3 regions of the Conexibacter sp. JCM 18997 genome follow, and region 1 is predicted to be linked to each of the others. Evidence: riboswitches for the same ligand, from Rfam matches in the RefSeq annotation. Region 1 holds a riboswitch; each other region holds the start of a gene.
The links. Region 1 has a riboswitch for cyclic di-AMP ahead of ACZ5UI_RS00190 (transglycosylase family protein). Riboswitches for the same ligand answer to the same signal wherever they lie in the genome.
Positions count from the first base shown of each region.

Region 2: it holds a riboswitch for cyclic di-AMP, as region 1 does, so the genes downstream of both, ACZ5UI_RS06220 (septal ring lytic transglycosylase RlpA family protein) here and ACZ5UI_RS00190 (transglycosylase family protein) in region 1, are expected to answer to the same signal.
Region 3: it holds a riboswitch for cyclic di-AMP, as region 1 does, so the genes downstream of both, ACZ5UI_RS25960 (peptidoglycan-binding domain-containing protein) here and ACZ5UI_RS00190 (transglycosylase family protein) in region 1, are expected to answer to the same signal.

Region 1 covers NZ_AP043885.1:33,096-42,934, reverse strand. Annotated here, with positions in the region: gene ACZ5UI_RS00220 (DedA family protein) at 1-45, shown strand, start outside; gene ACZ5UI_RS00215 (proline dehydrogenase family protein) at 83-913, opposite strand; gene meaB (methylmalonyl Co-A mutase-associated GTPase MeaB) at 910-1,863, opposite strand; gene ACZ5UI_RS00205 (acyltransferase) at 1,877-2,581, shown strand; gene ACZ5UI_RS00200 (class I SAM-dependent methyltransferase) at 2,578-3,375, opposite strand; gene ACZ5UI_RS00195 (MFS transporter) at 3,437-5,071, shown strand; gene ACZ5UI_RS00190 (transglycosylase family protein) at 5,068-5,733, opposite strand; cyclic di-AMP (ydaO/yuaA leader) riboswitch at 5,743-5,905, opposite strand; gene ACZ5UI_RS00185 (1,4-alpha-glucan branching protein domain-containing protein) at 5,925-7,283, opposite strand; gene ACZ5UI_RS00180 (class I SAM-dependent methyltransferase) at 7,280-8,053, opposite strand; gene ACZ5UI_RS00175 (class I SAM-dependent methyltransferase) at 8,099-9,019, shown strand; gene ACZ5UI_RS00170 (DUF1059 domain-containing protein) at 9,061-9,189, shown strand; gene ACZ5UI_RS00165 (EAL domain-containing protein) at 9,190-9,839, opposite strand, start outside.
Region 2 covers NZ_AP043885.1:1,191,112-1,200,950, forward strand. Annotated here, with positions in the region: gene ACZ5UI_RS06190 (HD domain-containing phosphohydrolase) at 1-287, opposite strand, end outside; gene ACZ5UI_RS06195 (helix-turn-helix transcriptional regulator) at 344-895, opposite strand; gene ACZ5UI_RS06200 (hypothetical protein) at 912-1,073, opposite strand; gene ACZ5UI_RS06205 (WS/DGAT/MGAT family O-acyltransferase) at 1,070-2,530, opposite strand; gene ACZ5UI_RS06210 (RNA polymerase sigma factor) at 2,616-3,164, shown strand; gene ACZ5UI_RS06215 (amidohydrolase family protein) at 3,175-4,344, shown strand; cyclic di-AMP (ydaO/yuaA leader) riboswitch at 4,427-4,583, shown strand; gene ACZ5UI_RS06220 (septal ring lytic transglycosylase RlpA family protein) at 4,619-5,551, shown strand; gene dinB (DNA polymerase IV) at 5,592-6,641, shown strand; gene ACZ5UI_RS06230 (FG-GAP-like repeat-containing protein) at 6,649-8,754, opposite strand; gene ACZ5UI_RS06235 (alpha/beta fold hydrolase) at 8,815-9,633, shown strand; gene trxA (thioredoxin) at 9,630-9,839, opposite strand, start outside.
Region 3 covers NZ_AP043885.1:5,171,520-5,181,358, forward strand. Annotated here, with positions in the region: gene ACZ5UI_RS25915 (FAD-binding oxidoreductase) at 1-770, shown strand, start outside; gene ACZ5UI_RS25920 (wax ester/triacylglycerol synthase domain-containing protein) at 760-2,025, opposite strand; gene ACZ5UI_RS25925 (ATP-grasp domain-containing protein) at 2,037-2,885, opposite strand; gene ACZ5UI_RS25930 (hypothetical protein) at 2,886-3,050, opposite strand; gene ACZ5UI_RS25935 (DUF4190 domain-containing protein) at 3,079-3,684, opposite strand; gene ACZ5UI_RS25940 (histidine phosphatase family protein) at 3,721-4,290, shown strand; gene ACZ5UI_RS25945 (hypothetical protein) at 4,300-5,055, opposite strand; gene ACZ5UI_RS25950 (M20/M25/M40 family metallo-hydrolase) at 5,152-6,279, shown strand; gene ACZ5UI_RS25955 (ABC transporter ATP-binding protein) at 6,343-8,046, opposite strand; cyclic di-AMP (ydaO/yuaA leader) riboswitch at 8,145-8,308, shown strand; gene ACZ5UI_RS25960 (peptidoglycan-binding domain-containing protein) at 8,434-9,198, shown strand; gene ACZ5UI_RS25965 (thiol-disulfide oxidoreductase DCC family protein) at 9,309-9,701, shown strand; partial or broken gene ACZ5UI_RS25970 (aromatic ring-hydroxylating dioxygenase subunit alpha) at 9,766-9,839, shown strand, end outside.

The DNA.
Region 1 (9,839 bases):
TTCGTGGCCCACCGGGTGCGCCGCGGGCGCCAGGGCGCCTCGTAGCCACGCAGGGTGTTCTGGCGCGTCACCTCGGCGACGTTCAGCCTGTCCCCTCGGCCTCGGCCCGGCGGCGCAGCAGGTAGCGCAGCCAGTCGGGCCCGTAGGCCGCGTAGATGCGCACCTGGCGCCCAGCCGCGGCCAGCGCGACGGCGTCGCCGGCGCGCACGCCGAGCAGCATCTCCAGCGGCGCGTCCGCGACGACGTCGCGCAGCGCCGGGTCGTGGGTGGCCAGCACGGGCGTCGCGCCCGCGGCGTGCAGGTGCTGGGCCAGCGCGCGGAACGCGTCGTCGGTCGGCGTCCCGTAGGGGTGTGCGTCGGCCGCCGACTCCACGTAGGCGCCCTTGACCAGGCGGACCGGCACCCCGGCCTCGGTCAACCGCGCGGCGTCCGCCGGGGAGCGGCGCAGGTTGGCCTGGAGCGTCGCGGTCAGCGGCACGCCCTCGCCGGCCACGGTCAGCACCGCCGCGAAGACTGCGTCGGCCCGCGCGGCCTCCTCGGCGCCGACCTGCAGCCGCGCGCCGGCGGGCAGCACCGCGCCGATGCGCCGCAGCGCGTCGGCCCGCATCCCGACGTGCGACAGGTCGACCGACACCCACGTGTCCTCGTCGACAGCGGCGGCCAGCGTCTCGTAGCCCTGCAGCACCCGCTCGATCGCGGCCGGATCGTCCTCCCGCTCGCCGAACAGGTCCAGCGAGCACGACAGCCCGGCCGCCCGCAGCCGCGCGGCGACGCCCAGCGCCTCCTCCAGCGTCTCCCCCGCGACGTAGCGGGCGGCGGAGCGACGCGCGCGGGCCCGCAGCGCGGGGGTGGCCATCACGAGCCGCTCGAACGGCTCGTTCGTGGCCAGCGCGAAGCGCAGCCGGCGCTTCACACGTCGGCGCCGGTCTTCTCCAGCAGCGCGGTGGCCGCGCTGGCCGGATCCAGGCGGCGGGCCACCACCTCGTCGAGCAGCTTGGCGAAGTCGGCGTCGTCGTGGAGGCCTTCCTCCAGACGGCGGCGCATGCGCCCGGCGGCCAGCGCCAGCACCTCGTTGCGCAGGTTGCGCCGGCGCCGCTCGCTCAACGTGCCCTCGGACTCGATGTAGGCGCGGTGGGCGTCCATCTGCTCGACGAGCTCGTCGATGCCCTGGCCGCGCGTCGCCTCGGTGGTGACGATCGGCACCCGCCAGCCGCGCTGCGGGGCGAGCGACAGGACGCCGCGGATCTCGCGGACCATCGTCTCGGTCAGCGGGTGGTCGCGCTTGTTGACCACGATCACGTCGGGGATCTCCATCACGCCGGCCTTGAGCGCCTGGATCGAGTCGCCCGAGCCGGGCATCAGCGCCAGCACCACCGTGTCGGCGTGGTCAATGATGTCGACCTCGGCCTGGCCGACGCCGACGGTCTCCAGGAAGACGTCGTCCTTGCCGCTGGCGTCCATCAGCAGCGCCGCCTGCAACGCGGCCTCCGACAGTCCGCCCAGCGCGCCGCGGTTGGCCATCGAGCGGATGAAGACGCCCGGATCGAGGAAGTGCTCGGTCAGCCGGATGCGGTCGCCCAGCACCGCGCCCTGCGTGAACGGCGACGACGGGTCGATCGACAGCACGCCGATCGTGCGGTCGGCCGCCCGGCGCGCCTTGGTCAGCGCGCCGATCAGCGTCGACTTGCCCACCCCGGGCGGTCCGGTGAAGCCGAAGACGGCGGCGCTGCCCGTCTGGGGATAGACCTCGCGCACGATCGCGTAGCCGTCCGGGTCCTCGTTCTCGACGAGCGTGATGGCCCGGGCCAGGGCGCGGCGATCGCCATCGAGAAGGCGCTGGGCAAGGGATTGTTCGTCAGCCATCGGGCCGCGCATCATGGCATTAGTCTCCGTCGCGTCGATGGAGCGCGTGCTGTCCCCGGTCCCTGCCCCGCCCGTCCCGCCGGTGTGGCGTGACGAGCCTCCGCCCCGCCATGGCGGGCCGCTCACCCTCCTGCGCTTCCTGCGCCGCAACGGGATGCTCAAGCCCGGCTACCTGCGGCTGCTCGTGCGCCTGGGCTGGCTGAAGCTGCGCTTCCGCGGGCGCCTGACCACCGACGGGATCGCCTTCGTGTGCCCCGACGTGACGTTCGAGATCGGCAAGGGCGCCAGCGTGCACCTGGGCCGCTGGTCGTGGATCGGACACGGGACGAAGATCCGCTCGCACGAGGGCGAAGTGCGCATCGGCGCGAAGTCGGTGCTCGGCCAGGAGTGCACGATCTCCTCCTTCCAGCACGTCTCGATCGGGCGCGAGTGCATCGTGGCCGACCGGGTGATGCTGATCGACTTCGACCACGGCGTCGTCGAGGTCGACCGGCCGATACGCGATCAGGGCATCTACAAGCGCGACGTGCGCGTCGGCCACAACGTGTGGATCGGCTACGGCGCGTGCATCCTGCGCGGCGCCACCGTCGGCGACAACGCGATCATCGGGACCAGCACGGTGATCACCAAGGACGTGCCCGACAACGCCGTCGTGGGCGGCGTGCCCGGGCGGATCCTGCGCATGCGGCCCACGCCGCGCGCGATGCGCTGGCGCTAGGCGCCGGTCTTGACGCCGCGCACCAGCAGGTAGTCGAACGGCACCGACAGCTCGCCGTCCGTCCGCTCCGCGCGCTCCTCGAACAACGCCGTCAGCGCGGCCCGCAGCTCCTCCTCGGCGATGCCGGCCCGCAGGGCAGCGGCCATCCCCGCGACCTTCTCCAGCGCGAAGGCCACCATCGTCTGCGCGTCGGCGAAGCGCCAGTGCAGCACGTGTCGCTGGATCGACAGCTCGACGCCGCGCTGGGCGAACAGCTCGTGCAGCCCGTCCTCGCTGGCCCACGGGGTCGGCTCGATGCGCTGCCCGGCCGGCGAGGGCAGCAGGCGGCCGATGGCCGCCCCCATGGCCATGGGCACGCTGTCCAGCGGCCACGTGGTCAGGCCCAGCCGCCCGCCCGGCGTGAGCACCCGGGCCAGCTCGCCGGCCGCCACCGCGGGGCGCGGCGCGAAGATCACCCCGAACGTCGAGGTGACGACGTCGAAGCGGTCCTCCTCGAACTCCAGCGCCTCCGCGTCGCCTTCGAGGAAGTCGGCTTCCAGCCCTTCGGCGGCCGCCGTCTCGCGCGCGACGGCCAGCAGCTCGGGCGTCAGATCGACGCCGACGACGTGGTCAGCGCCGGCGCGCGCCGCGGCCAGCGCGACGTTGCCGGTCCCCGTGGCCACGTCGAGCAGCTCGGCGCCGTCGAGCGGGCCGAGCGCCCGCAGGAGCGCGACGCTGGCGGGGCGCAGCCGCTCGGCGATGGACGGGTAGTCGCCGGTGGCCCACTCGGCGCGCACGGCTTCGGCGTCGGACATGCCGCGCACGGTAACCCGAAATGTGAAGGCAGCGTTGCCGCGCATTGGTCAGGATGCCGGTGTGGAGCGCACGGATGCGAGCTGGCGCGGGACCGTCCGCGCCGCGGTGATGGGCAACCCGCCGCTGGTGCGGCTGCTGGCCGGCACCATCGCCACCGCCCTGGGCAAGGCCGGGTTCTCGGTCACCGTCAGCGTCTACGCCTTCCGCTACGGGGGTGCCACGGCGCTCGGCCTGGTCACGCTGGCCCAGACCCTGCCCGCGCTGCTGGCCTCACCGCTGCTCGGTCTGGCCTCCGACCGGCTGCCGCGCAAGCGGGTGATCGTGATGACCAACACGCTGCGGGGCACGGCGATCGCCCTGGCCGCGGTCGCCGCCGCGCTGGACCTGCCCTTCGGCGTCTTCGCGGCGGCCGTCGCCTACAGCATCGTCTCGACCGCCAACCAGCCCGCCCGCTCCGCGCTGCTGCCCACGATCGCCCGCTCACCGGCCGAGCTGTCGCGCGCCACGGCGATGCTGGGCACGATCGACAGCGGCGCCGTGCTGGTCGGCGGCGGCCTCGGCGGCCTGGTGCTGGCGCTGACCAGCACGACCGCCGTGGCCGGCGGGTGCGCGGTCGCGTTCGCCGTCGGGGCGCTGGTGATGATGGGCGTCCCGACCGACACGCGCCTGCCCCAGCGCCGGGCCACCGGCCCGCTGCGCGAGGTCAGCGCCGGGTTCGCCACGGTGCTCGGCCACGCACAGCTGCGCTCGGTGATCCTCGTGGTGTGGGCGCTGTTCGTGGTCGAGGGCCTGAGCGGGGTGCTCGTCGTGGCCACGGCGATCGACCGACTCGGGCTGGGCACCGAGGGCGTCGGCTACCTGAACATCGCCTTCGGCGCCGGCGGCGTGGCCGGCGGGGCGATCGCCTTCCTGATCGTCGGCCGCACCCGCCTGACCACGGCGATGCTCGCGGGCGCGCTCGTGCTCGGCCTCCCGATGATCCTGGCCGGCCTGGTGTCGCTGCCCGTGGCGGCGGTGTGCGCGTGGCTGGGCTTCGGGGCCGGCTACAGCCTGGCCCGCATCTCGGCCACCACGCTCCTGCAGCGCCTCACGCCCGATCGCTTCCTGGCCCGGGTGCTGTCGGTCCAGGAGAGCACGTGGGTGCTGGGCATCGGCACCGGCGCGATCGTGGCCCCGGCCCTGGTGCACGGGCTGGGCGAGGGCGCCGCGCTGGTCATCGCCGGCGCCCTGCTGCCCGGGGTGCTCGCGCTGCGCTGGCGCACGCTGCGCTCGCTGGAGGACGGCGCGCCCGTGCCCCAGGCCGAGTTCCAGCTGCTGCGCATCAACCCGATCTTCGCGCCGATGCCGGTGGCCACGCTCGAGGACCTGGCCCGGCGCCTGATGGCGATCGACGTGCCCGCGGGCACCGACGTGGTCTGCCAGGGCGACGTCGGCGACCGCTTCTACTTCGTCCGGTCGGGCGAGCTGGCGGTCTACGAGAACGGCGTCCTGGTGCGCCGTCTGGAGTCCGGCAGCAGCTTCGGGGAGATCGCGCTGCTGCGCGGCGTCCCGCGCACCGCCACGGTGCGCGCGACGACCGCGTGCGACCTGCGCGCGCTGGACCGCGAGCTGTTCCTGCTCAGCGTCACCGGGCAGGACGACAGCCACGATGCCGCGGTCGAGCGCGCGCAGCGCCACGCGCCGGTGGTCGCTTAGCTGTTGGAGCAGACCGGCCAGGCGGCCGGGCCCTGGACCTCCAGCAGCATCGCGGCGCGCTTGTCCTGCTCGGCCTCGGAGGCCGCCGCCGGATCGCCGCTCCCGCCGACCGCCCGCCACGTGTCGCGGCTGAACTGGTACTTGCCCCGGTAGGTGCCGCCCGAGGACACGGCGGTCGGGTCGCCGCCCGACTCGCACTGCGCGATGCGGGCCAGGAGCGCGCTGTCGGAGCCGGTCGTGGCCGTGCTCGTGCTGCGCGCGGCCAGCGCCTGCGTCTCGGATCGACCGCCGGCCACGCCGAGCGCCGCCAGCGTCTGCGGCCCGGCGATGCCGTCGGCCAGCAGGCCGTTGGCCCGCTGGAAGCGCAGGAGCGCGGCGCGCGTCTGCGGCCCGTAGATGCCGTCGACGGTGATGCCCAGCGCCTGCTGGACCGCGCTCGTGGTCGACTGGCTGCTGGAGGACTGGGTGATGGATGACGGCGCGGCGGCCGCGCCGCCGACCAGCACGGTCAGGCTGGCCACCAGCACGGCCGCGCCGGTGCGACCGCGCAGTCGTCGACGGCGCTGGCGGAAGGCCGCGTCGCGTCGGACGTCGGACGCGCGTTGGGACGCACGGATCTCGTCGCGATACCACGCACGCGGTTTGCTCTCGGGGATGGGCACGGCAGCTGCTCCTGTTGGTCGCGGTGCCTACGGGGTTAGCTGTCGGGCTCGCGCTGGACCTGCGCTACGCCGCACTCTGGCGGCGATTCGCCCCATGGATCGATCTGTCCGATCCCAGTGGGTCCCCCGCTCCGCGATCGAGCGTCGATCGCGAACTCGGCTGGGTTATGGATACGGCGAAGCGGGCGAGGTTACCGGTTCAGCGCGGACGGAACCACACCGGGGGCCAGCGCGCGGACGGGATCGTCGTCCCCGGCGGCCAGCGCCGCGCGCAGCGCCGCGGCGTGGCCGTCGACGCGCTCACGCGGGTACGGGCCGGCCTGATCGCGGCTGATCAGGAAGGCCCAGTCGCTGGCCTGCAGCGCCAGCAGCTCGCGCAGCGCGCGCCGCCCGGCGCGCGAGCCGGCGGCGACGACGTCGAGCTCGGCCCGGCGCGCGGCGAAGGCCACGTCGGCCACCTGCGGGCCGCTCCACGTCCACAGGTCGCGGGGCGTGCCCCAGCTGGTGACCGGGAGCCGGTCGGGCGCGGGCACGGCCGCGTGGCGCTCCAGCGCGTCGTCCAGCGCCGCCAGCTCCAGTCCCTCCGCGGCCGCCTCCTCGAGCACCGCCTCCAGCCACAGGACCCCTTCGTGCCACCAGTGGCCCAGCAGCTCGGTGTCCAGGGCGCACACGCACAGCCCGCCGCCGGCGGTGCGGGCGCGCACCCGCGTGACGAAGTCCGCCGCGTCGGCGCGTACCTGCGCCGCGGCGCGATCCGGGTCGTAGACCGCGCCGTCGTTGGCCCATGGCTTGTGGTGGTAGCGGGTCAGGTGGTGGCTGTCGCGGTAGGCCGCGGCCGCCGGGTAGGCGCCGTCGGACCACACCAGCTCGATCGTCGCGCGGTCGATCGGCACCAGCACGGGACCCGCGGCGCTGCGCAGCGGACGCAGATGCGCGTCGGGCTCCAGCACGTCGGTCAGATCGACGCAGGTGGCATGGACGCCGGCCTGCGCGAGCAGCGGCTCCAGCCACGTCGCGTGCGCGCACTCGGGCAGCCAGAAGCCGCCGCCCCAGGCCGATCCGAAGCGGTCGCGGTGGCTGTCGATCCCGGTCTGCAGCTGCAGGCGCACGCCGGCCCGGGTGGCCAGCAGCGGCAGCACCGCGTGGGTGGCCGACGAGGTCCACGACACGTGCGGGGCCAGCGCGCCCAGGACGTCGCCGCCGCGGCGTTCGAAGGCCTCGGCGGCGCGGGCGTAGTCGGCCTGCGCGCGGCGCAGCTCGGCGGCCACCGCGGCGTCCTGCGCGTCGTCGGCGTCCAGGCCGTGGGAACGCACGCGCAGATCCCGGCAGAAGGCCAGGAACCGCTCGCCGATGTCGGGCGCGCCGAGCTGGTCGGCCAGCACCGGGGTGATCGACAACGTCAGCGGCGCCGGCGCGTGGCGATCCAGCACGTCGGCCAGCGGCAGGTACGTCGTGGCCATCGCCTCCCACAGCCACTCCTCGCCTGAGGGCCAGGTGCCGTAGCCCTCGACGTAGGGCATGTGCGTGTGCAGGACGAGCGACAGCGTCACGGACGCAGCACGGCGAGGAAGTCCAGCGCGCGCGCCAGCGGCTGCTCTCGCAAGGCGAAGTCGCGCTCGGAGATCGCCGGGGTGAAGCGGTCGTAGAACGGCTTGGTGATGCCCAGCTTGGCGTGGATCGTGTCCCAGCCCGCGTGCTTGATGGCCAGCTCGTGGACGCGCAGCTTGCCCGCGTGGAACAGCCCGAGCAGCTCGACGGAGGAGAAGTGCGCCTCGCACAGCGCGCGGAACTCCTCGGGGCGGTACTCCTTGACGTGCCAGGGGTTCCCGGACTTCTCGGCGCCCTCGGGCGCGAGCGTGAGCACGTTGGGCGTGGTCACGTAGACGACGCCGTCGGGACCGACCAGCGACTTGAAGCGCTCCAGCACCTCGTCGGGGTTCTGCACGTGCTCGATGGTCTGCAGGAACACGACGGCGTCGCACGGCTCGTCGAAGGTCTCGACCAGGTCGCGGGCGAAGCGCAGGTTGGGCCGCACGTAGCGCAGGCGCGCGTGCTCGTGCGCCTCGGGGTTGGCGTCGACGCCGACGACCGCCGCGGCACCGCCCCGGGCCAGCACGTCGGAGCCGTAGCCCTCGCCGCAGGCCATGTCCACGACCCGCAGGCCGGCGGTCCGCCGGGCGATCCACTCGTAGACCACCAGGTGGCGGCGGTACCAGTAGTTCTCCTCGGGCACGTCGGGGAGCGTGCGCTCGCCGGTCAGCTCCAAGGGCGGCACGCCGTCGGGCTGGTCGCGCTGCAGATAGCGAACGGGTTCGGTCATCGCGGGCGCGCAAGCTAGTGGAAGCCGTCTATCCTCCGCGCCCGCATGGCCGCCCAACCCCTCGACGCGGACGTCATCCGCGACGCCAACACCCGCTACCACGACGATGCCGCCGCGCACTACGACGCCAAGTGGGGCATCGACTACGGCGAGATCGGCCAGAGCCAGGTCGTCGGCAAGCTGGCCAAGGCCCTGGGCGGGCAGGTCGGCCGCTACGGCCGCTCGCTGGAGATCGGCGCCGGCACCGGCTACTTCAGCCTGAACCTGCTGCAGGCCGGGATCGTCGACGCGGCGGTGGCCACCGACATCTCGGCGGGCATGCTCGACGCGCTGCAGGCCAACGCGGGCCGCCTCGGCCTGACCGTCGAGACCGTGGCCTGCGACGCCGAGGCGCTCCCGTTCCCCGACGACAGCTTCGACCTCGTCTTCGGGCACGCGGTGTTGCACCACCTGCCTGATCTGGATCAGGCCTTCCGCGAGTTCCGGCGCGTGCTGCGCCCCGGCGGCACGTTCGTGTTCGCGGGCGAGCCGTCACGCATCGGCGACCGCCTGGCCCGCGTGCCCAAGCGCACGGCGTTCGCGCTGGCACCGGTGTGGCGCAAGCTGCTGGGCGCGGCCGAGGCGGCCGATCCCGGCCAACACGGCGACGCCGACGCGCAGCTGGGCGAGATCGTCGACGTGCACGCGTTCGTCCCCGACGAGCTCGGCCGCCACGCGCGCGCCGCCGGCCTGGAGGACGTCAAGGTGCGCGGCGAGGAGCTGCTGGCCAACTGGTTCGGCTGGGCCAACCGCACGCTCGAGTCGACGGCCGAGCCCGACGACGTGCCGATGGCCTGGCGGCAGTACGCCTACCACGGCTACCTGTTCTTCCAGGGCGTCGACAAGCGGCTGCTGGAAGAGCGGCTACCGGCCGCGATCTTCTACAACCTCATGATTTCTGGCCAGGCGCCGAAACAAGACGCATGAAGGAATTCTCCTGTGGCGCTGTGGTCCCCGGCTGTTCGGCCGTGTTCCACGCCAACGACGACGACGGCATCCTGTCCCAGGTCGCGATCCACGCCCGTGATGATCACGGGCTCGAGAGCGTCCCGGCCGAGCTGGTCGACGCCGTCCGCGCCAACATCAAGCAGCTGTAGTCAGGCTCGTGCGGATGCGAGCGTCTCGACGAGGCGCTCCATCCGCACGATCCCCACGAGCTTGCCCACGTCGTCGATGACGGCGATCGGATCGAAGCGCCAGGCCAGCTCGCGGGTCATCGCGCGGCGGGCCACATCGGCCGGCCGGGCCATGGCCAGGACCGACAGCGGCGTCGGCCGCGCGGGCTCGCCCGACTCGAAGGCCCCGCGCAGGTGCAGCGCCTGCGGGCGCTCGTAGTCGTCCACGAAGACGATCACGTCGATCTCGGCGTCGCCGGCCAGCACCGCGGCCACCTGCTCGGCGCCCGCGCCTTCGGGGAGCGCCGCGGCGCTCTCGATCAGGGCGCCGACGCCGTCGTCGGCGTTGCGCTCGAGGCGGTGGTGCAGCTCCAGGACCTCGGCGTCCAGGGGGCGCATGCGCGGGTCGGGCCGCCCCAGCCGGTAGCCCTGACCGAGCGGCACCTCGAGCTGCATCAGCCGGCGCAGCTCGCCCGCGCGCTCGATGCCCTCGGCCACGATCCACGCGTCGATGCGGCTGCCGAACGTGCCCAGCGACTCGATCACCGCGGCCTTCGCGGGATCGCGATCGATGTCGGAGACCAGGCCGCGGTCGACCTTGATGAAGTCCGGGCGCAGCGCGGCGATGTGCC
Region 2 (9,839 bases), 1.2 Mb from region 1:
GCCGTCAGGCGCGTCGTGGTCACGGGCAGCGTGGCCTGAGAGCGCCAGAACGGATCCAGGAACCGCTGCTGGCGGGTCAGCGCGTAGCCCCGCAGCCCGGTCTCGATGTCGATCACCTGGTCGCTGGCCCGGTTGACCGCGTCGAGCACCAGATCGGCCTGGTTGCGCTGCGCCCAGCTCTGCGACGCCGACTCGCTGGCCTGCACGAAGACCACGACGAGCACGGCGAAGAGCGCGGCCAGCACGACACCCGCGAGCGCCACGCGAAAGGTCAGAGAACGCCACATCTGTCCAGATAGTCGGCGCCACCCAGGACCCCGGCCATACCGCAAAGCGGTGAACGCTAGGGATCGATCAAGCGTTCACGGAGCGCGATGGCGATCAGGTGAGCGCGGGTGCGGGCGCCGACGCGCTCCATCGCGTTGCGGATGTGCGTGCGCACCGTCTCCGGCGACAGCACCAGCCGCTCGGCGATCTCTCGGCCGTCGGACCCATCGGCCAGCAGGGCGGTGATCTCGCGCTCGCGCGGGGTCAGCCCGCCCGCCGGGACCTGGGGCGGGGCGCTGAGGAAGATCAGCAGGTCCTGTCCGTCCTTGGCCTGCGGGTGGATGTGCAGGAAGACGTCGCTGCGGCTGCCGTCGGCGCGCATGAACGACCACGGCATCGTCACCGGTTCGCCGCTCTGCACCGCGGGGCGCACCTCCTGCAGGCGCCGGTGCAGGTCGGCCGGCGTCCGGTCGCCCGGGCGCATGCGCAGCAGCCGCTCGCGCGAGACGCCGAAGCACTCGCAGGCGGCGTCGTTGGCCGCGCTGTAGTGCCAGCGCGGGTCGATCAGCAGCAGCGGGTTGCGGCTGGCCTCGAAGACGTGCCAGAAGTTGCGGTCAGACGACTCCACCGTCGTCTCCTACCCGCTACGGGATTTGCTGCGCACCGGTGGGCGTCGTGACCGGGGCGGCGGTCGGGGGCGGTCGGTCGATCGTGCCGTCGTCGCGCGACTGCAGCGCCAGCAGGATGCCGACGGCGCCCGCGGTGGCCAGCACGATGGCCAGGACGAAGCCGAGGACCCGCCTCACGTGGACGCGGGCGCCTTGGTGAAGCGCCCGTTGGTGTTGCGCGTGCGCGACCGCCGCTTCGTCGTCGTCACGCCGGCCGCCGCGGCCAGTTCGGCGATCGACTCGCGCAGCATCTCCGTGACCGCGCTGAGGTCGGGCAGCGCGTCATGGTCGCCCAGCAGTCCGAAGCCGAGCTTGCCGTCATAGCTCATGACCGCGATGCCGATCGCCTGGTTCTCGGCCAGCGGCACCACGGGGTAGATCGACTGCAGCTGGCGGCCCAGCAGGTACAGCGGCATCTGCGGTCCGGGCACGTTGGTCACGACGACGTTGAACAGCCGCTGGCGGGACTGCAAGCGCGCCGCCTGGCTCATCAGCGTCGGCGGGGCGAAGTCGGCCATCTCGGTCAGCGTCTGCGCGCCGATCGCCTCGTGGGAGGCCTTCAGGTGCTCCATCGCCGTGTGCACGCGGTTCAGGGCGGCCACCGGATCGGTCTCGCCGACGGGCAGCGGCGCCCACACCGCGGCGACGCGATTGCCGGTCGGCCGCTCGTCGGCTGCGCGCACCGAGACCGGCACCAGCGCGCGCAGCTCCAGACCGGCCGTGCGGTGGCCCTGGGCGCGCAGATGGCGCCCCAGCGCGCCCGACACGACGGTCAGCACGACGTCGTTGATCGTGCCGCCCAGCGCGTCCTTGATCGCCTTGAACGTGCTCAGCTCGGCGTCGGCCCACTCGTAGCGGCGGTGGGGCCCGATGCGGACGTTGTACGGGGTGCGCGGCGCGGGCTCGAAGCCGGCCCAGGCGAAGGCCCCCAGCTCGGCCAGGCGCTCGGCGGCGCCGCTGGCCACCTTGCGCGGCGCGCGCAGCGCGGCTCGCGCGCCGCGGCCGATCTCCGCCGGGACCGTCGAGCGCTCCAGCAGCGCCTGGGCCAGCAGCTGCGCCGCCGTGGGCGCCGGGCGCGGGACCCACGCGGTGGCGGCGCGGGGCGTGTCGGCGGGGTCGGGTGCGGTGTCGAACAGGACGGTGGTGATGTCGACGCCGGCGATGCCGTCGACCAGCGCGTGGTGCGTCTTGCCGATCACCGCGAAGCGATCGCCCGACAGGCCCTCGACGAGCCACAGCTCCCACAGCGGCTTGTTGCGGTCCAGCGGCTGGGAGAACAGCCGGCCGGCCAGGCGCTTCAGCGCGGCGTCGTCGCCGGGGCTGGGCAGGCCCGTGTGGCGCAGGTGGTAGCGCACGTTGAAGTGCGCGTCGTCGACCCACACCGGGCGACCCTGGCCGAGCGGGACCGAGGCCAGGCGCTGGCGGTAGCGGGGAACCAGGTCGAGGCGGTTGCGGATGTGGTCGACGAGCTCGACGTAGCCGGGCGCACGGCCCGCGAAGACGAGCACCTCGGCGACGTGCATGTGCGCCTGGCCGCCGCGCTCGAGATGCAGGAAGGAGGCGTCGAGGCCCGTGAGCCGATCGGGATTGGCCACGCGCTCGATTGTGGTCTGCCAGACCGGTCTTGGCAAACTTCAACAAGCTGTGTAAGCTACTTACACAGTGGGTAATCAAGAACACATGGACCTGCACGACTCCGAGACCTTCGCCCGCGCCTACGCCGACCACCACCGCTCCGTCCACGCCGTCGCCGTGCGCGTGCTCGGCGATGCCTCCCGCGCCGGTGACGTCGTGCAGGACGTCTTCATGCGCGTGTGGTCGCGGCCGGAGCGGTTCGACGCCAAGCGCGGCGAGCTGGGGCCCTACCTGCGGCTGATGGCGCGCTCGCGGGCGCTGGACGTGTGGCGTGAGGGGCAGGCCGCCGGCCGGGCCAGCGACCGCGTGCGCGATCTGGTCGCCGTCGAGAGCCCTGGGCGCGATCACGACAGCCGGCCCGACGCGATCCTGGCCCGCTCCGAGGCGCGTGCGGACGTGCGCGGCGCCCTGCGCGAGCTGCCCGGCGCCCAGCGCGAGGCGCTCGTGCTCGCCTACTGGGGTGGGCTGACCGCCGACGAGATCGCCCGGCGCACCGGTACGCCGCTGGGGACGGCCAAGAGCCGCATCCGCCTGGGCCTGGAGCGCATGCGCGGCGCGCTGACCGAGACCGGGCCCGAGGTGCAGGCCGCGTAAGCTCCCGCTGGTGCAGATCCCAGGCGCGCCGTACGACGACATCCTGGTCGGCCACCTGGAGGCGGCGCGGGCGATCCTGCCGGCCGACACGCCCTGGATGGACGCCCACACGCACACGGGCTCCAACGACCCGGACGGCGTCACGGCGAGCGCCGAGGAGCTGATGGCCGGTCTGGACCGCGCCGGCGTCCAGCGCTCGATCGTCTTCACCACCGCCGAGCCCGACGGCTACCCGCCCGCCAACGATCGCGTGTTGGCCGAAGCGGACGCGTCGGGCGGGCGCCTCGTGCCGTTCGCGCGCATCGACCCCAACGCCGGCGACCCGCTGCCGGAGGCGCGCCGCACGCTCGCGCTGGGCGCGCGCGGCTTCAAGCTGCACCCGCGCTCGGACGCGTTCGTCATGTCGCACCCGTCGGTCGAGGCGCTGGTCGGGCTGGCCGACGCCGAGCACCTGCCCGTCCTGGTGCACGCCGGTCGCGGTATCCCGGCGCTGGGGGAGGACCTGGTCGCGCTGGCCCGGCGCTACCCGGGCGCCTCGTTCATCCTGGCCCACGCCGGGATCAGCGACCTCGGGCTCGTCGCGCCCGCGGCCAACGAGCTCTCCAACCTCTTCTTCGACACCTCGTGGTGGCTGGTCTCCGATCTGCTCACGCTGTACGAGACCGTCGATCCGTCCCGGATCCTGTTCGCCTCCGACATGCCCTACGGCTCGGGCCGCTTCGCCGCCCTGGCCTTCCTGCGCTGTGCGATCGAAGTGGGCTACGGGCCGGACGTCCTGGCCGCGATCGCCGGCGGCAACGTCGAGCGCCTGCTGGCCGGCGAGCCGTCCGCCGACCTCGGTGGCCCGCCCGGCAAGGGTGCGTTGGGGCCGCGCTGGCTGGCCGGCGAGCGCGCGGTCGCCTACGCGGCCATCGCGGTGCAGCTGCGCTTCCGCGGAGGCGACGCCACCGAAGCGCTGGCGCTCGGCCGTCTGGCCTGTCAGATCCCCACCGGCGGCATGGACGACGATCACGAGGAGGCGCTGCTGCGGGCGATCGACGTCCTCCTGGAGGCCGCGCAGGAGCTGCCGCCGTCGCCCGCCACCGGCGAGCTCTCGCCCACCCGGGTGGGGGAGGCCTCGTCGATGCTCGCCGCTCAGCTGCTGGCCGGCACGCCGCGCGTTCCGCTCACGCGCCTGTAGCGCAAGCGCCCGTGCAGCGGGGTGTGACGTCGGGCACACAAGTGCTTCGAACGCGCGTTCGACGGATACCTTGGGGGGCGTTGTTTCCAGCAGGCCGAGTCGCCGTGGCCCATCCATGGCGAGCGGGGGACCCACTCGTCGAGACCGTTCTCGGCACGGGGCGAATCGTGGGCTGATGCCCACATAGCGCGGACGCGCGAGCCCGACAGCTGACCTCGTAGGCCCGCAGTCATGAAGGAGGACCTCCTTGAGGCCGCACATCCTGCTGCGCGCCGTGCCTGCCGCTGTTGCGGTCGGGGCGCTCGGCATCGTCGTTCCCAACGCCGCGGGCGCGCCCGCATCAGATCTGAGCAGCCCGGCCATCCAGGCCGCGGTCAAGGACGCGTCGCTGCGTCCCGGACAGCCGATCGTCGTCTCGGGCCGCCTGGCCTCGGGCCAGGCCGACGCGCCCGTGCGTCTGGAGATCCTGCCCGCCGGCGCCACCACGTGGACGAAGCTGACCGACGGGACCACCGGTCCCGGCGGCGCGTTCGCGCTGCGGGCCCACCCGCGCCGCTCGGGCGCCGTGCGCGTCGTGCAGGCCGGCGTCGCCCAGGCGGCCGGAGCCGATGTTGCTGCGGTGCCCGCCAGCGCGCAGCGACGAGTATCCGTCGGCGCGCGCCTGGTCACCCATGGCGTGCGCCGCAACGTGACCGCCGGGCGCAAGACGCTCGTGCGCGGCGCGGTCGCCAACGGCGGCAGCGGCCGCACCGTGGCGCTGCAGTTCCGGGGCAGGCACGGCTGGTTCACCGTCGATCGCGACCGCACCGACGGCCAGGGCCGCTTCCGCCTGGACCAGCGCCTGGCCTCGGCGACGAGCTCGGCCGCGCGCCTGCGCTTCGCCGGCGATGCCGCCAACGCGACCACGACCAAGCGCATCGGCCAGGTGGCCGGCTTCCGTTCGGCGCTGGCCTCGTGGTACGGCCCCGGCCTGTACGGCAACAACCTCGGTTGTGGCGGAACGCTGACCACGGGCACCGTCGGCGTGGCCAACAAGACGCTGCCGTGCGGCACGAAGCTCACGCTGCGCTACCGCGGGCACGTGGTCAAGGCCAGCGTCATCGACCGCGGGCCCTACGTGGGCGCGCGCGAGTTCGACCTGACCGCCGCGACCGCCGCCAAGCTGCACTTCGGCTCGGTCGGGACGGTCCAGGTCTCGATGCGGTAGGAACGTGTGTTCGTCGGCCCCGGGGCGTACCGTTTCCCGGGTGCCGACGATCGCCCATCTCGACATGGACGCGTTCTACGTGTCCGTCGAGCTGCTGCGCCGCCCGGAGCTGCGTGGCCAGCCGGTGGTCGTCTCGGGCACCGGGCCGCGGGCGGTGATCACCACCGCCAGCTACGAGGCGCGCAAGTTCGGGGTGGGTTCCGCCATCCCGGCGTCCCGCGCCCGCCGCCTGTGTCCGCAGGCGATCTTCATCCCGCCCGACTTCGAGGCCTACCGCGCCGTCTCCAAGCAGGTGATGGGCGTGCTGCGCGAGCAGATCGAGCGGGTCGAGGTCGTCGGCCTCGACGAGGCCTATCTGGATCTGTCGGACCTGCAGCGTCCGCGCGCGGCGATGCGCCGCGTCGTCGCGCAGATTCGCGAGCGCACCGGGTTGACCGCGTCGGTCGGCATCGGGCCCAACAAGCTGGTGGCCAAGGTCTGCTCGGACGCGGAGAAGCCGGCCGGGTTCGTGGCGCTGTCGCGCGAGCAGGCCTGCGCGCGTTTCGCCACCGCGCGCCCAGGCCTGGTGCCGGGCATCGGACCCAAGACCGTCGAGCGCCTGCGCGAGCTGGGCATCGAGACGCTGGGCGCGCTGGCCGCCGCCGACGAGGCGATGCTGCAGCAGCGCTTCGGCACCAACCACGGCCGCGACCTGCTGGCCCGGGCCCAGTTCCACGGCTCGACCACGCTGACGCTGACGCGTGTGGCGGTGTCGGAGTCGCGCGAGACGACGTTCCCCGAGGACGTCGCAGACCGCGCGCAGCTCGAGACGGTGCTGGGCGAGCTGAGCGAGAAGCTGTGCCGCGGCCTGAAGCGCCCCGGCCGCACGATCGCCATCAAGGTCCGCCTCGACGACTGGACCACCGTGACCCGGGCCCGCACCGTCTCCGAGCCGACGACCGACCACGAGGTGGTCTTCGCCGTCGCCCGCGAGCTCTTCCGCGCCTACGACCCCGCGCGGCCCGTGCGCCTGCTCGGCGTCCGCGTGGCCGGCTTCGACGCCCCGAGCGTGCCCGAGGTCGACACCGGCCAGCTGGCGCTGCCGGTGTAGCGCGCGGTCACGGTGTGATCACCTGACTGAGGGAGCTCGACGTGCTCCCGAGCATGCTCGCGCTTCCGGTGTAGATCGCGGTGATCACGTGTGTTCCCGCGCTGAGCGTCTTGAGCGACAGTCGTGTCGCGCCACCCGAGAGGTTCGCCGTCTTCAGGACCGTGCTGCCCTCGCGAAACGTGAGGCTCCCGGTCGGCGTCCCAACACCGGGAGCGAGCGGCGCGACCGTGGCGGTGATGTAGCCGGTTTGGCTGAGGACCGACGGATTGGCGTCAGAGACCAGCGTGGTCTGGGTCGACGCCTGCTGCACCGTCTGGGCCAGGGCGCTCGACGTGCTCGGCGCCTTGGTCGTGTTGCCGTTGTACGTGGCCGTGATCGAATGGGCTCCGGCAGCGAGCGACGCCAGCGTGAGCTTCGCCTTGCCTCCCGCGCCTACGTTGATCGTGGCCAGCGTGGTCGAGCCATCTTTGAAGGTGACGTTTCCGGTCGCGACGCCGGCACCTGGGGCGACAGTCGAAACGGTCGCGGTCACGTATCCCGACTGGCCCACAACGGACGGGTCGGCGTCCGACGTCAGCGCCGTGAGCGTCTGGGCAGCGGTGACCTCTTGTACGAACGGGTCGGACGCGCTGGTCCGCATCGTCGAGCTGCCGTCATACGTCGCGACGATCGTGTGGGTCCCGCTGGCCAGCGGCTTCAGCGTGATCGTCGCCACGCCGGAGGCGTCCAAGGGCGCGACTTTCAGCACCACGGCGCCTTCACGGAACGTCAGCGTCCCAGTGGGGGTGGCGCCGCCTGCCGCGACCGTCGAGACGGTCGCGGAGATGTGACCGGCTTGGCCGCCGACAGACGGATTGGCGTCCGAGACGACATCGACTTGGGTCGGCTCTGTCGCCTGGGGGGTTGTGTTCAGGAGTACCTTGACCTCGCTGTTGGGCCAGTTGCAGACCGCGAGGTCCGGCCGGCCGTCGCCGTTGAAGTCCGCGACCGTGAGACCGCTCGTGTTCTGCGCGGCCGTGAACGTGGAGCCGATCGGCGTGGTGAAGTCACCGGCGCCATCACCAAGCAACACCGTCACAGTGCCTTCGCCGGCGCCTGCGGTCACGATGTCAAGCTCACCGTCACCGTCGATGTCCGCGAGCTGCAGACGGTGGGGGTGTCCATCGACGGTGAACGGCGACCCGTTGGAATCGGTGAACCCACCAGCGCCGTTCCCCAGTAGGACTGAGGCGGAGTGCCCGTCCTGGTTGCCGATCGCGAGATCGAGGTTCCCGTCGTGGTCCAGGTCAGCGACCGCGCCCGATCCCGCCCAGGCACCGACGGTGACCAATGGCCCCGAACCGGACTGGAACTGCCCAGTCCCGTCGCCAAGCAGCATCTGGACGGTGCCGGGCCAACCGCCACTCGGACCGGGACTCTTCGGGCCGACGGCCGCGATGTCCGCGGCGTCATCGCCGTCAAAGTCGCCGATGCCCACCCAACCGACGAAATCGATCGCCGGCACGATGGGCGAGCCGGGCGCCGTGTCGAAGCCACCGGTGCCGTCGCCGAGGAGCACAATCACATCGCCCGTTCCGGCGTTCCCGTCCCCCCAATCGGCGACGATCACGTCGTCGTTGCCATCGGCGTCGACGTCCGCCGTGGTGACGAATTCGGGGGAGGCGCCGACGGTGATCGGCGAACCACCTGCCTCCGTCAGAAGTCCCGTTCCATCACCGAGGAAGATCGACACGGTGTCGCTGTGGTTGTTGCCACTGGTTGCGATATCGAGATGACCGTCATGATCGAAGTCGGCGGACACGAGGCTGATGGGGCCGTACTCGAGGGAGAGTGGTATCGGTGACAGCGCGGTGAAGGTTCCGTCTCCGGCGCCAAGCAGCATGACCAGTGCGGAATTGGGCCAATTCGTCGTTGTGACCAAGAGATCGAGGTCGCCGTCGGCGTTGAAGTCGCCCGCCACAGACGTCCCGACGCCGGCTAGCTGATTGCTTCCGCTCGGCGTGAAGGAGATGCCGTCGGCTGCAGCGGTCGCGGGAAGCGCGGCCATCGCGACCGCTGCCCCGACAAACCAGCGGCGAAGACGATGAACACCGGAGACGTTGAGCGCGGGCATGAACCAACTCTAAACAGATTTCGTCGATCGAACGAGACTTTCGACCGGTACGGTTCGGTGATGCCGAGCACCTCGATCGACGGCCACGAGCTGTACTACGAGCGGCGTGGCGCCGGCGAGCCGCTGCTGGCCATCATGGGCATGAGCGGGACGCACCGCACGTGGGGCGCGCCGTTCCTGGAGGCGTTGGCCCAGGACTTCGAGGTGCTGGTCTACGACCATCGCGGCGTGGGCCGGTCCGCGCGCGTCGACGAGCAGTTCACGATCGCGCGGCTGGCCGAGGACGCCGTCGCGCTGCTTGACGCGGTCGGCTGGACGTCCGCGCACGTGCTCGGCATCTCGATGGGCGGGATGGTCGCCCAGGAGCTCGCGTTGCGCTGGCCCGGGCGGGTGCGGACGTTGACGCTCGGCTGCACCTACGCGGGCGGACCTGGCTCCGCGCTCTCGCCGGCCGCGACGCTGTCGCGGCTGGCCGATGCCTGGCAGAGCCGCGACCGCGAGATCGTGCTGCGGGCGACCTGGGAGATCAACGTCAGCGCGGCGTTCGCGGCCGATGAGGAGGCGTGGACGCGATTCCGGGCGGGCGCGCTCGAGCTGCCCGTGGCGATGCCCGTGATCGCGATGCAGATGCACGCGATCGGCGGTCACGACGCGATCAACCGGCTGCGCTGGCTGGGCCTGCCGACGCTCGTCGTCCACGGGACCGAGGACGAGATGCTGCCGGTCTCCAACGCCCACGCGATCGCCGCCGCGATCCCCGACTCGCGCCTGGAGATCTGGGACGGCGTCGGGCACCTGTTCTTCTGGGAGCGCCCGCAGGACTCCGCCGCGCTGATCCGCTCCCACGCGCTGGGCGCGCTCCGCGACTCAGCGCACTAGAACAGCGCGGTGGCCAGGCGGCGGCGCGCGTCGCGCGCGAACGGGTGATCGACGCCGAGCTCGTCGAGGATCGCCACGACCACCGCGCGCAGGTCGTCCTTGGCGCCGTCGGACGACGGGATGATCTCGATGAGCGCGTCGGCGGCGCCCTCGCGGTCGCCGGCGTCGAGCTTGGCCCACGCGTCGGTGAGGTCGAGGCCGTCCGC
Region 3 (9,839 bases), 130 kb from region 1:
GCGGGGGCGGCGGCAACTTCGGGATCGTCACGCGCCTGCAGCTGCGCGCCCATCGCGTCTCCAGCGCGAGCTGGTTTCGCATCACCTACCCGTGGTCGCAGGCCAGCGAGGCGTTGGCCGCCTGGCAGAAGCTGGCCCCGCACGCGCCCGGCGCGCTGACCGCCCTGTTCACGCTGGCCGCCGGCCGCTCGGCCTCCTGTCAGGGGCAGCTGCTGGGCTCACAGGCGCAGCTGCGCAAGCTGATCGGCCCGCTGCTGCAGGTCAGCGGCGCCTCGCTGAGCATCGGCACGCTGGGCTACCTGGCCATGATGCAGCGCTGGGCCGGCTGCTCGGGCGAGACCGTCGACGAGTGCGATCGCTTCTCGCCCCAGCCGTTCGATGCCGGCTCGGACTACTTCGCCAAGCCGCTGTCCGCGCGCGGCCGGGCCGCGGCGATCGGCGCCGTGCAGCGCGGCGGCGGCACCCTGCTGTTCGACGCCTACGGCGGGGCGATCAACCGCGTCGCGCCCGACGCCACCGCCTTCGTCCATCGCCGCCAGCTGTTCGCGATCCAGTACTACGCCCCCGGCAGCTCGACCTCATGGGTGCAGACGACCCGCCGGGCGATGGCGCCGTACGCCTCGGGGCAGTGCTACCAGAACTACATCGACCCGCAGCTGGGCGGCTGGCAGCAGGCCTACTACGGGCAGAACTGGCCGCGGCTGCAGGCGGTCAAGGCGCGCTACGACCCCCACCAGGTGTTCCGCTTCGCGCAGGGCATCACGCCGTAGCGGCCACGAGCGCGTCGGCCTCGATCTCCACGCCGCGGGCCATCACCTCGAGGTCGGTGACGATCGCCGGGTCGGCGCAGAAGCCGAAGCCGAGCGTGCCGGCCATCGACACGACGGCGACGCGCAGCGCGTGACGCTCGCCGATCTCGGCGATCGAGTGCAGCGCGCGCACGGGCGCGCCCAGGATCGACACCGCCTGGCGTGGGCCCGGGACGTTGGAGACGTTGACGGCGAACCGGCGGGGGCTGCCCTGGATCTGACGGGCCAGCTCGCGCAGGCGCGGGGACATCCGCCCCAGCTCGTTGAGCAGGTCGTCCATCGTCTCGGCGTCGTGGTCGTCCTTGCGCTGGCGCGTGGCCTCGTGGACGAGCATCAGCCGCGTCAGCGGATCGGACTCGTTGAGCGGCAGCGCGACGCTGAAGAACGAGTCGCGGTTGAGCGCGTCGTCGCCCTCGCGGTGCAGGCTGACCGGCACGCGCACGCGCACCTCGCCCAGGCGACCGTGGTGGGCCAGCACCCAGCGGCGCAGCGCGCCCGCGACGACCGACAGCACCGCGTCGTTGAGCGTCGCGCCGCAGTGGCCCTTGGCCGCGTCGTGCAACGGCGCCAGCGGGATGGCCGCGAACGAGATCGCCCGTTGTGTGCCGATGCGCCCGTCGAACGGCGAGCGTTGATGCGAGCGGGCGAACTCGCGGCGCAGGAAGCCGGCCAGGTGCTGGCGGCGGCGCTCGTCGTCGGCCTGTTGGGCCGGGTTGGACGGGTGCGCGGCCGGCGCGCTGGCCGGATCGGCGCCGACGGCGTCCCACAGGACGTCGCGGGCGAAGCGCATCGCGGTCGTGCCGTCGGCCAGGGCGTGGTGGATGCGCCACACGATCGCCGCGCCGTCGTCGGCGGTGGGCACGAGCTCCATGTGCCACAGCGGCCGGTCGCGGTCCAGGCGCTGCTCGAAGCGGCGTGCGACCTCGGCGGTCAGCGCCGCGTCGTCGACCGGCGCGTCCAGCGCGGCCGCCGTCACGTGGCGGTCGATGTCGAAGTCGGGATCGACCACCCACGCGGGCGCGGCGTCGTCGCCGTTCAGGCGCCAGGTCAGCTGCGGGACGTTGGGCAGGCGCGCGGCGATCGACGCGCGCAGCGCCGTGATGTCAGGCGCACCGGTGCCGACCGAGATGACCTTGCACGTGTGCCCGGCGACCGTCGGTCCTTCGACCTTCAGGATCGTGCGGTCCTCGGGTCCGAGGGGGATCGCCGCCTCCATCGGTGGCGACGCTACAGGACGGCGGCGATCGCGTCGGCGAAGCGCTCGGGCGCTCCGTCGGCGTAGCCGACGAACAGGGACGGCTCGGTCAGCTCGAGCTCGATGATCACCGGGGCGTCGCCGAACGGGAGCAGGTCGACGCGCGCGTACAGCGGCGTCCCGAAGCGATCGAGCACGTAGGCCATGACCCGGTCGCCCAGCGCCCGCTCGGCGGCGGACGGCTCGCGGGCCGAGATCTCCTCGGCGTAGAACAGCTCGGGGTCCTTGACCTCGCCGGGGGTGAGCATCGGACCCTTGCGGATGGCGTGGGAGAAGGCGCCGTTGAAGTACAGCAGGGCGGTCTCGCCGGCCGTGTCGACCTCGCTCAGGTAGGGCTGGACCATCGCGGTCTTGTCCTTGGCGTGCAGCCGGCCGATGTGCTCGGCGACGGCGGCCGGGGTGACGCGCACGGTGTCCTGCGAGCCCGCCGAGACCGTCGGCTTGACGACGAGCTCGGCGGCGTCGGCCGCTTCGACGACCCGACTCTGGCCGGGCGCGACGAACACCGTCGGCACGATCGGCAGACCGGCGGCATCCAGCTCCTGCAGGTAGCGCTTGTCGGTGTTCCAGGCGATCACGTCGGCGGCGTTGGCCAGCCGCGGCACCGACTCGGCCCAGGAGACGAACGCGTCGCGACGCAGGATGTAGTCCCACGGGTTGCGCACGACGGTCAGGTCGAACGCGGCCCAGTCAGCGGCCGGGTCGTCCCAGATCACCGGGACGGCTTCGATGCCCCGCTGGGCCAGCGGCGCGACGACCAGGCGATCGTCCGGATCGAGGTCGGGCAGGTCCGCGCAGGTCGCCAGCGCGATCCGCGGCACTTACGGGTTCGGGTGCTCGCGCTCGTACTGCAGGTTGTCCTGGCGCTCGCCGCCCACCTGCGCGGCGATGAACACGACGAGGACATTGACCAGGACGGGCAGGCCGACGAGGAAGACGATGACCAGGCCGAAGGTCATCAGGAAGGCTTGGCTGGCGGCGAACATGCGCGGGGGAGAATACCGGGCCGGCCCGTCAGCTGTTCCGTGACACCTCGATGAGGATCTCGATGATCAGGAAGCCGCCCCACACGATCAGCGAGGAGATGCCCAGCCAGAAGCCCGCCGAGGCGCTGTCCTTCCCGCCCAGCGGGGTCGGGCTGGCGTCGATCTCGGCCCGCGCCTTGCGCGACAGGATGATCGCCGGGATCGACAGGACGATCGGGCAGATGATCCAGCTGATGATCCCCAGCACCAGCGATGCGGTCGCGCCCGCGGCGGCCGGCAGCTTGTAGCCGGGATCGGGCGGCGGCCAGGTGGAGGCGTGGCCCGCGGTGGTGGCGGGGTCGCGGACCGGCGGCCAGGTCGATGTGGGGGCCGGGCCGGCCGGCGACGGCTGCGACTGCGGGGGCGGAGGCGGGGGCGGCGCGACCGGGTCGGCGGCGGGCATCTCCGGCGGGACGAAGCCGCCGTGGGTGGGCGCGGGCACGGGCGCGGACTGCGGGCGGGGCGGCGTCGACGGCGCCGTGGGCGGGGTCGACGGCGGCTGGAACCCGCCGCCACCGAAGGCGTCGGCCCCGGATGAGGGGGCGTCGCCACCGAAGGCGCGCTCGGCATCCCGGTTCGTGTCGTCTCCGCTCATCGGCGCGATTGAAGCAGGTTGCGCGACACTTGCCCGATGACCGACGCGCTTCCCGAGCTCTGGTTGGCCCGCCACGGCGACACCGCGTGGACGGTGTCGCGCCAGCACACCGGCAGCACCGACATCAAGCTCAACGCCGACGGCGAGGCGGCGGCCCGGGCGCTGCAGCCCAAGCTCGAGGGCGTCGCGTTCGACATCGTGCGCTCCAGCCCGCTGAGCCGCGCGCTCGACACCGCGCACCTGGCCGGGTTCGATCCGCAGCCCGACGACCGCCTGCGCGAGTTCGACTACGGCGAGTACGAGGGGATCACCACCGCGCAGATCCACGAGACCCGGCCCGACTGGGACCTGTGGCGCGACGGCTGCCCCGGCGGCGAGTCCGCCGCCGACGTGGGCGCCCGGATGGACAGCCTGATCGCCGACCTCAAGGCGCAGTCACCGCAGCGGATCCTGCTGTTCGGCCACGGGCACGCGCTGCGCATCCTCACCGCGCGCTGGCTGTCGCTGGATCCCGCCGAGGGGCGGCGCTTCCTGTTCGCCCCGGCCGGCGTGAGCGTGCTCGGCAGCGAGCACGGTCAGGCCGCCGTGGCGAAATGGAACCTGTGAGTCGCTGACCTAGCGCTGGCCGACGCCGCGGACGATCGCGGTGCGGCTGAGGATCTTGGAGCGGTTGCCGGCCGTGTCGGTCGCCTGGCCGCGCAGCGTCAGCTTCGTCCCGCGCTGGGCCCGGGCCAGGACCTTCTTGGCGCCGGAGTTCAGCTTCAGGTTCAGCGCGGTCGTCTTGTTGGCCCGCAGCGTCTTGGTCACCGATGCGTACTGCGCGCCCTTGGTCAGGCGCAGCGTCAGCCGGCAGGCCTCGGTGCAGCGGGCGACGACGCGCAGGCCCTTCTTGCGCGCGTTGACCGAGCTGGTCGAGTAGCTCACGCGCAGGCTCAGGCCGGGCGCGACGGTGTCGGCCCTGCTGGCCGCGCCGTTCGTCGCGGTCGAGGTGGTGGTGGGCTTCGCCGTCGTGGTGGTCGTGGTCGTCGTCGGCCGGGCGGTGCCGGTCGTCGCCGTGCCGGTCGTGCCGGCGGGCGTCGTCGGCGTCGGCGTCGCGGCGGCCGGGATCAACAGCCCGGTGGCCGTGTCGATCACGCCCAGCAGTTGGCCGGCCGCGTCGAACACCTGGCCGAGCGGGTCCACGGTCGAGTCGGGCGGCACGGGGACCGGGACCGGCAGGGCGGGGAGCGCCGGCAGCGCGGGCAGCCCGGGATCGGCGGGCAGTGGCAGTGGCAGCGGCAGCGGGGGCAGCGGGGCCTGAGCGCCGGCGGCCGCAGGCAGGGCCGCCGAACAGGCGACGGCCACGGCGGCGATCCCGATCAGCTTGTGCATCCTTCTCCTCCAGAGGGCGCGGCAGGGGTGGTTCGGCGCTCCGAATACCCCGGCGTCTCTGTTGCCATGCGCACCCGGGGGCTACCGTGCAACGCCGTGAGCGCGTGGATCGCCGAGCAGGCCGAGGAGATCGCTGCGCGGGCCGAGCGCGAGCTCGAGGCGCTCGTCGCGGTGTCGTCGCCGTCGGGGGACGTGCACGGCGCCGAGGAGTGCATCAGCGTCGTGGGCGCGCTGCTGCCGTCCGCCGCCGCCACCGAGCGCGTCACCTGCTCGTCGCCCGACCACGCCGACGACCTGATCGTCCGGCTCCCGGGCACCGGCACGCGGCGCATCCTGCTGCTCGGGCACCTCGACACGGTGGTCTCCCACGAGGAGCATCGGCCGCTGCTGCGCGAGCAGGACCGGCTGATCGGCTCGGGCACCGTCGACATGAAGGGCGGCGACGTCCTGGCGCTCGGCGTCCTGCGGGCGCTGGCGGGGCGGCGGTCCGAGTTCGCCGAGATCACGCTGCTGCTGGTCTGCGACGAGGAGTGGCGCAGCGCGCCGTTCGTGCACATCGACCGCTTCGCCGGCTGGGACGCCTGCCTGTGCTTCGAGGCGGGCCAGCTGACGCCGGAGGGCCAGGACGCCGTCGTCGTGCGCCGCAAGGCCGCGGGGACGCTGCTCGTGCGCGCGACGGGTGCGTCGGCGCACTCCGGCTCGGCCCCGGAGCGCGGGCGCAACGCGCTGCTGGCCCTGGCCGCCGCGGCGCAGCACGTGGCCGACGCGCACGATCCCGGCGGCGCCGATCGCCTGACCGCGGTGCCGACGGTGCTGCACTCCGGCGACGCGTTCAACGTCGTGCCCAGCGGCGGCGAGCTCTACTGCGACCTGCGCGCCGATCGCACCGAGGCCTTCCACGCGGTGCTCGCCTCGCTGCCCACCGAGGTCGGCGGCGCCGAGCTGCACGCCGAGTTCGAGCGCATCTGGCCGGCGATGGACGCGCGCGACGCCACCGTCGGGCTGCTCGCCTCCGCGGGCGAGCGGCTGGGCCGGCCGATCATCGCCGCCTCCCGGGGCGGCGCGTCCGACGCGTCGCACTTCGCCCCGGTGATCCCGCTCACCGTCGACGGGCTCGGCCCGCGCGGCGGCGGCGCCCACGCCCCGCACGAGTTCGTGCTGCGCGCGTCGTTGAAGTCGCGAGCGCAGGTGGCGCTGGCGATGGTCGACGCGCTGCTGGCCTGACCGCGTCGGGGAGCGCGATCGCTCGCGTGCCGTCGCTGCCCGTCGGAGCCGCCCCGCGCCCGGCTAGGACGCCAGCAGCTCGCCGTGCCCGCCGTGCACCAGCGCGGCGTAGCGGCGGTCCAGCGCCATCAGCTCCTCGTGCGTCCCGCGTTCGACGATCTCGCCCGCGTCGAGCACGACGATCTGGTCGGCGTGGCGGACGGTGGAGAGGCGGTGGGCGATGGCGATCGTCGTGCGGCCGGCGGAGAGATCGTCGAGGGCCTCCTGGACGAAGCGCTCGGTCTCGGTGTCCAGCGCCGAGGTGGCCTCGTCGAGCACGAGCACCGGCGGGTTGCGCAGGACGGTGCGGGCGATCGCGATGCGCTGCTTCTCGCCGCCGCTGAAGCGGTAGCCGCGCTCGCCGACCACGGTGTCGTAGCCGTCGGGCAGGCCGGCGATCAGGTCGTGGATGCGGGCGGCCTTGGCCGCGGCGACGAGCTCCTCGTCGGTCGCCTCGGGCCGGGCGAAGCGCAGGTTGTCGCCGATCGAGGCGTGGAAGAGGTACGTGTCCTGGGACACCAGCCCGACGGTGGCGGCCAGCGACTCCTGCGTCGCGTCGCGGACGTCGACGCCGTCGATCGCCACCGAGCCGCGCTCGACGTCGTACAGGCGGGAGACGAGGTAGCCCATCGTCGTCTTGCCCGCGCCCGTCTCGCCCACGATGGCCAGCGTCGTCCCGGGGTCGACGTCGATCGACACGCCGGCCAGGGTCCAGGGCGCGTCCTCGCCGTAGCGGAACCACACGTCGTCGAAGCTCACGCGCCCGCCGCGGCCGTGCAGCTCGCGCGCGCCCGGCTGGATGTCCACGGGCAGATCGAGGTACTCGAAGATGCGATCGAACAGCGCCAGCGAGCTCTGCACGTCGACGCCGACCGACAGCAGCGACCCGATCGGGGAGAGCAGCCGGGTCTGCAGCGTGGTGAAGGCCACCACGGTGCCGATCGACACCGCGTCGGGGGACAGGCCGGCGAACAGGTAGATCAGGGCCGGCATCGCGGTGAACGAGATCTGGATTGTCGCCATCACCCAGCGACCGGCCATGCGCGAACGCACCTCGAGGTCGGCCAGGTTGCGCGACTCGCCGTCGAAGCGCTCGGCCAGCGCCCCGGTGCGGCCCATGGTCTTGCCCAGCAGGATGCCCGAGACCGACAGCGACTCCTCGATCAGCGTCGAGATGTCGGCCATCGACTCCTGGCGGCGGCGGGTGATCTTGCGCCGCTCGGCGCCGACCCGCCGCGACAGCCACACGAACAGCGGCAGCACGACGAGCGAGAAGCCGGCCAGCAGGGGATCGAGCAGGAACATCGCCACGATCGTGGCCAGCACCGTGGTGACGTTGGAGACGATCGAGGTGGCCGTCGAGGTGACGACCGACTGCACGCCGCCGATGTCGTTGGCGATGCGCGACTGCACCTCGCCCGTGCGGGTGCGCGTGAAGAAGGCGAGCGGCAGCCGCTGCAGATGGCGATAGACCTGGGTGCGCAGGTCGTGCATGACGGCCTGGCCGACCTGGGTCGACAACCACGTCTGCGCGACGCCGAGCGCGCCGGTGACCACGGCGATGGCGATCATTCCGCCGACCAACCAGGCCAGCAGCGTGGTGTCGCGGTCGGGGAGCGCCGTGTCGAGGATCGCGCGCAGGAGGAACGGCGAGACCATCGAAATCCCTGCAGACAGCACGATCAGCCCGAGAACGGCCGACAGGCGGCCGCGATAGGGGCGGAACAATCGCGCGATTCTCACAGGAGGCAGTCTAGCTAATAGTTGAACGGCTCAACTATTACGGGAAACAGACAGCGGGAGGGTTCGCTACAGTTCCCGCCGTCGAATGACCAAAGCCGAATGCCCGTCGTTTCCGCCGACGGGCAGCGGGGGAACCACTTGGCCGCCAATAGCGGCCCGGGGCGAATCACCGGCCGAGAGCCGGAGTAGCGCTGCTCTTTCTGCGCGAGCCCGTCAGCTAACCCCGCAGGCACTGGAAAGAGATAGGGGATCCCAGTAGTGCCTGACATACGACTTCCCGCGGTAGCCGTGTTCCTAACCACGGCTGCCGTGGCCGCTATACCGGCAACCGCATCGGCGTACACGTTCGGAGCGCGCACGCTCAAGCAGGGCATGTCGGGTAGCGACGTCAAGGTGGCGCAGAAGCTGTTGCGCCAGACCGGCGAGAGCCTCACCCCCGACGGTCAGTTCGGCCCGGCCACCAAGCGGGCCGTGTTGAGCTTCGAGCAGACCGCCGGCCTGACGCCCAACGGGCGGCTGGAGCCGACCGAGGCGCCCACGCTGCAGCAGGCCGCCGTCGACGGCGCCTCCGCGCGCCAGACCGATGCGGCGACCGACCCGACGACGGGCGCGGCCACGCCGACGTCGACGACGACGCCCACCACCACGGGCACGACGACGACGACCACGACGCCCGCCACCACGACCACGATGGGCGGCGCGACCACCCAGACGCCGGTCGGCATCCCGGGCGAGACCGCGATCCTCAACGCCGACGGCACCGCCACGGCGCCGGCCAGCGCCCCGCCCGCGGTCCAGGCGATCATCGCCGCCGGCAACGAGATCGCCTCCAAGCCGTACAAGTACGGCGGCGGTCACACGCTGAAGTGGAAGGACACCGGCTACGACTGCTCGGGCTCGGTCTCCTACGCGCTCCACGGCGCCGACCTGCTCGACTCGCCGCTGCCCTCGGGCAACTTCGAGACCTGGGGCGACGCCGGGCCCGGCCAGTGGGTCACCCTGTACGCCCGCGGCGACCACATGTACATGATCGTCGCCGGCCTGCGGTTCGACACCTCGGGCGCCAAGCCGTCGCGCTGGCAGACCGCCAAGCGCTCCAGCTCGGGCTTCACGGTCCGCCACCCCACGGGGCTCTAACCCCGCGTCGACATCTCGGTAGGTTGGGGCCCGGTGCGTCGCCGGGTCCCGATCACCGCAGTCCTGCGCGCCACCCGGGCGCCGATGCGCCCGGGCCACCTGACGCTGCGGTGATCGTCCTCTACGACGCCGACTGCGGCTTCTGCCGGTTCAGCGTCGCCCGCCTGCTGGCCTGGGACCGCCACCGACGCCTGCGGCCGGTGGCGATCCAGTCGCCCGAGGGGCAGGCGCTGCTGGAGCGCGGCGGCGTCCCCGCGCCCGAGCGCCTGCGCTCGGCGCACGTGGTCGACGACGCCGGGGTCGTGCACTCCGGGGGCGCCGCCACCGCGGTGATCGCGCGCGCGCTGCCCGCGGGCGCGCCGGTGGCCTGGCTGGCCGAGGCGCTGCCCGGCCCGGTCGACCGCGGCTATCGCTGGGTGGCCGACCACCGCACGGCGATCAGCCGCTGGGTGCCGTCGCGCTGGAAGCGCGCGGCCGCCGATCAGATCGCCCGTCGCGCCTGACGCGGTGCGTCGGGCCCGCCCGCGCGGGGTAGGTTCTCAGGAAGCCTGAGAGAGAGGAGAGGGCATGGGGTCCACCAACGGGTCCGTGGCGCCCGGCACGTTCGCGCTGCCGGAGTGGCCGCAGGACGCCTGGTACGC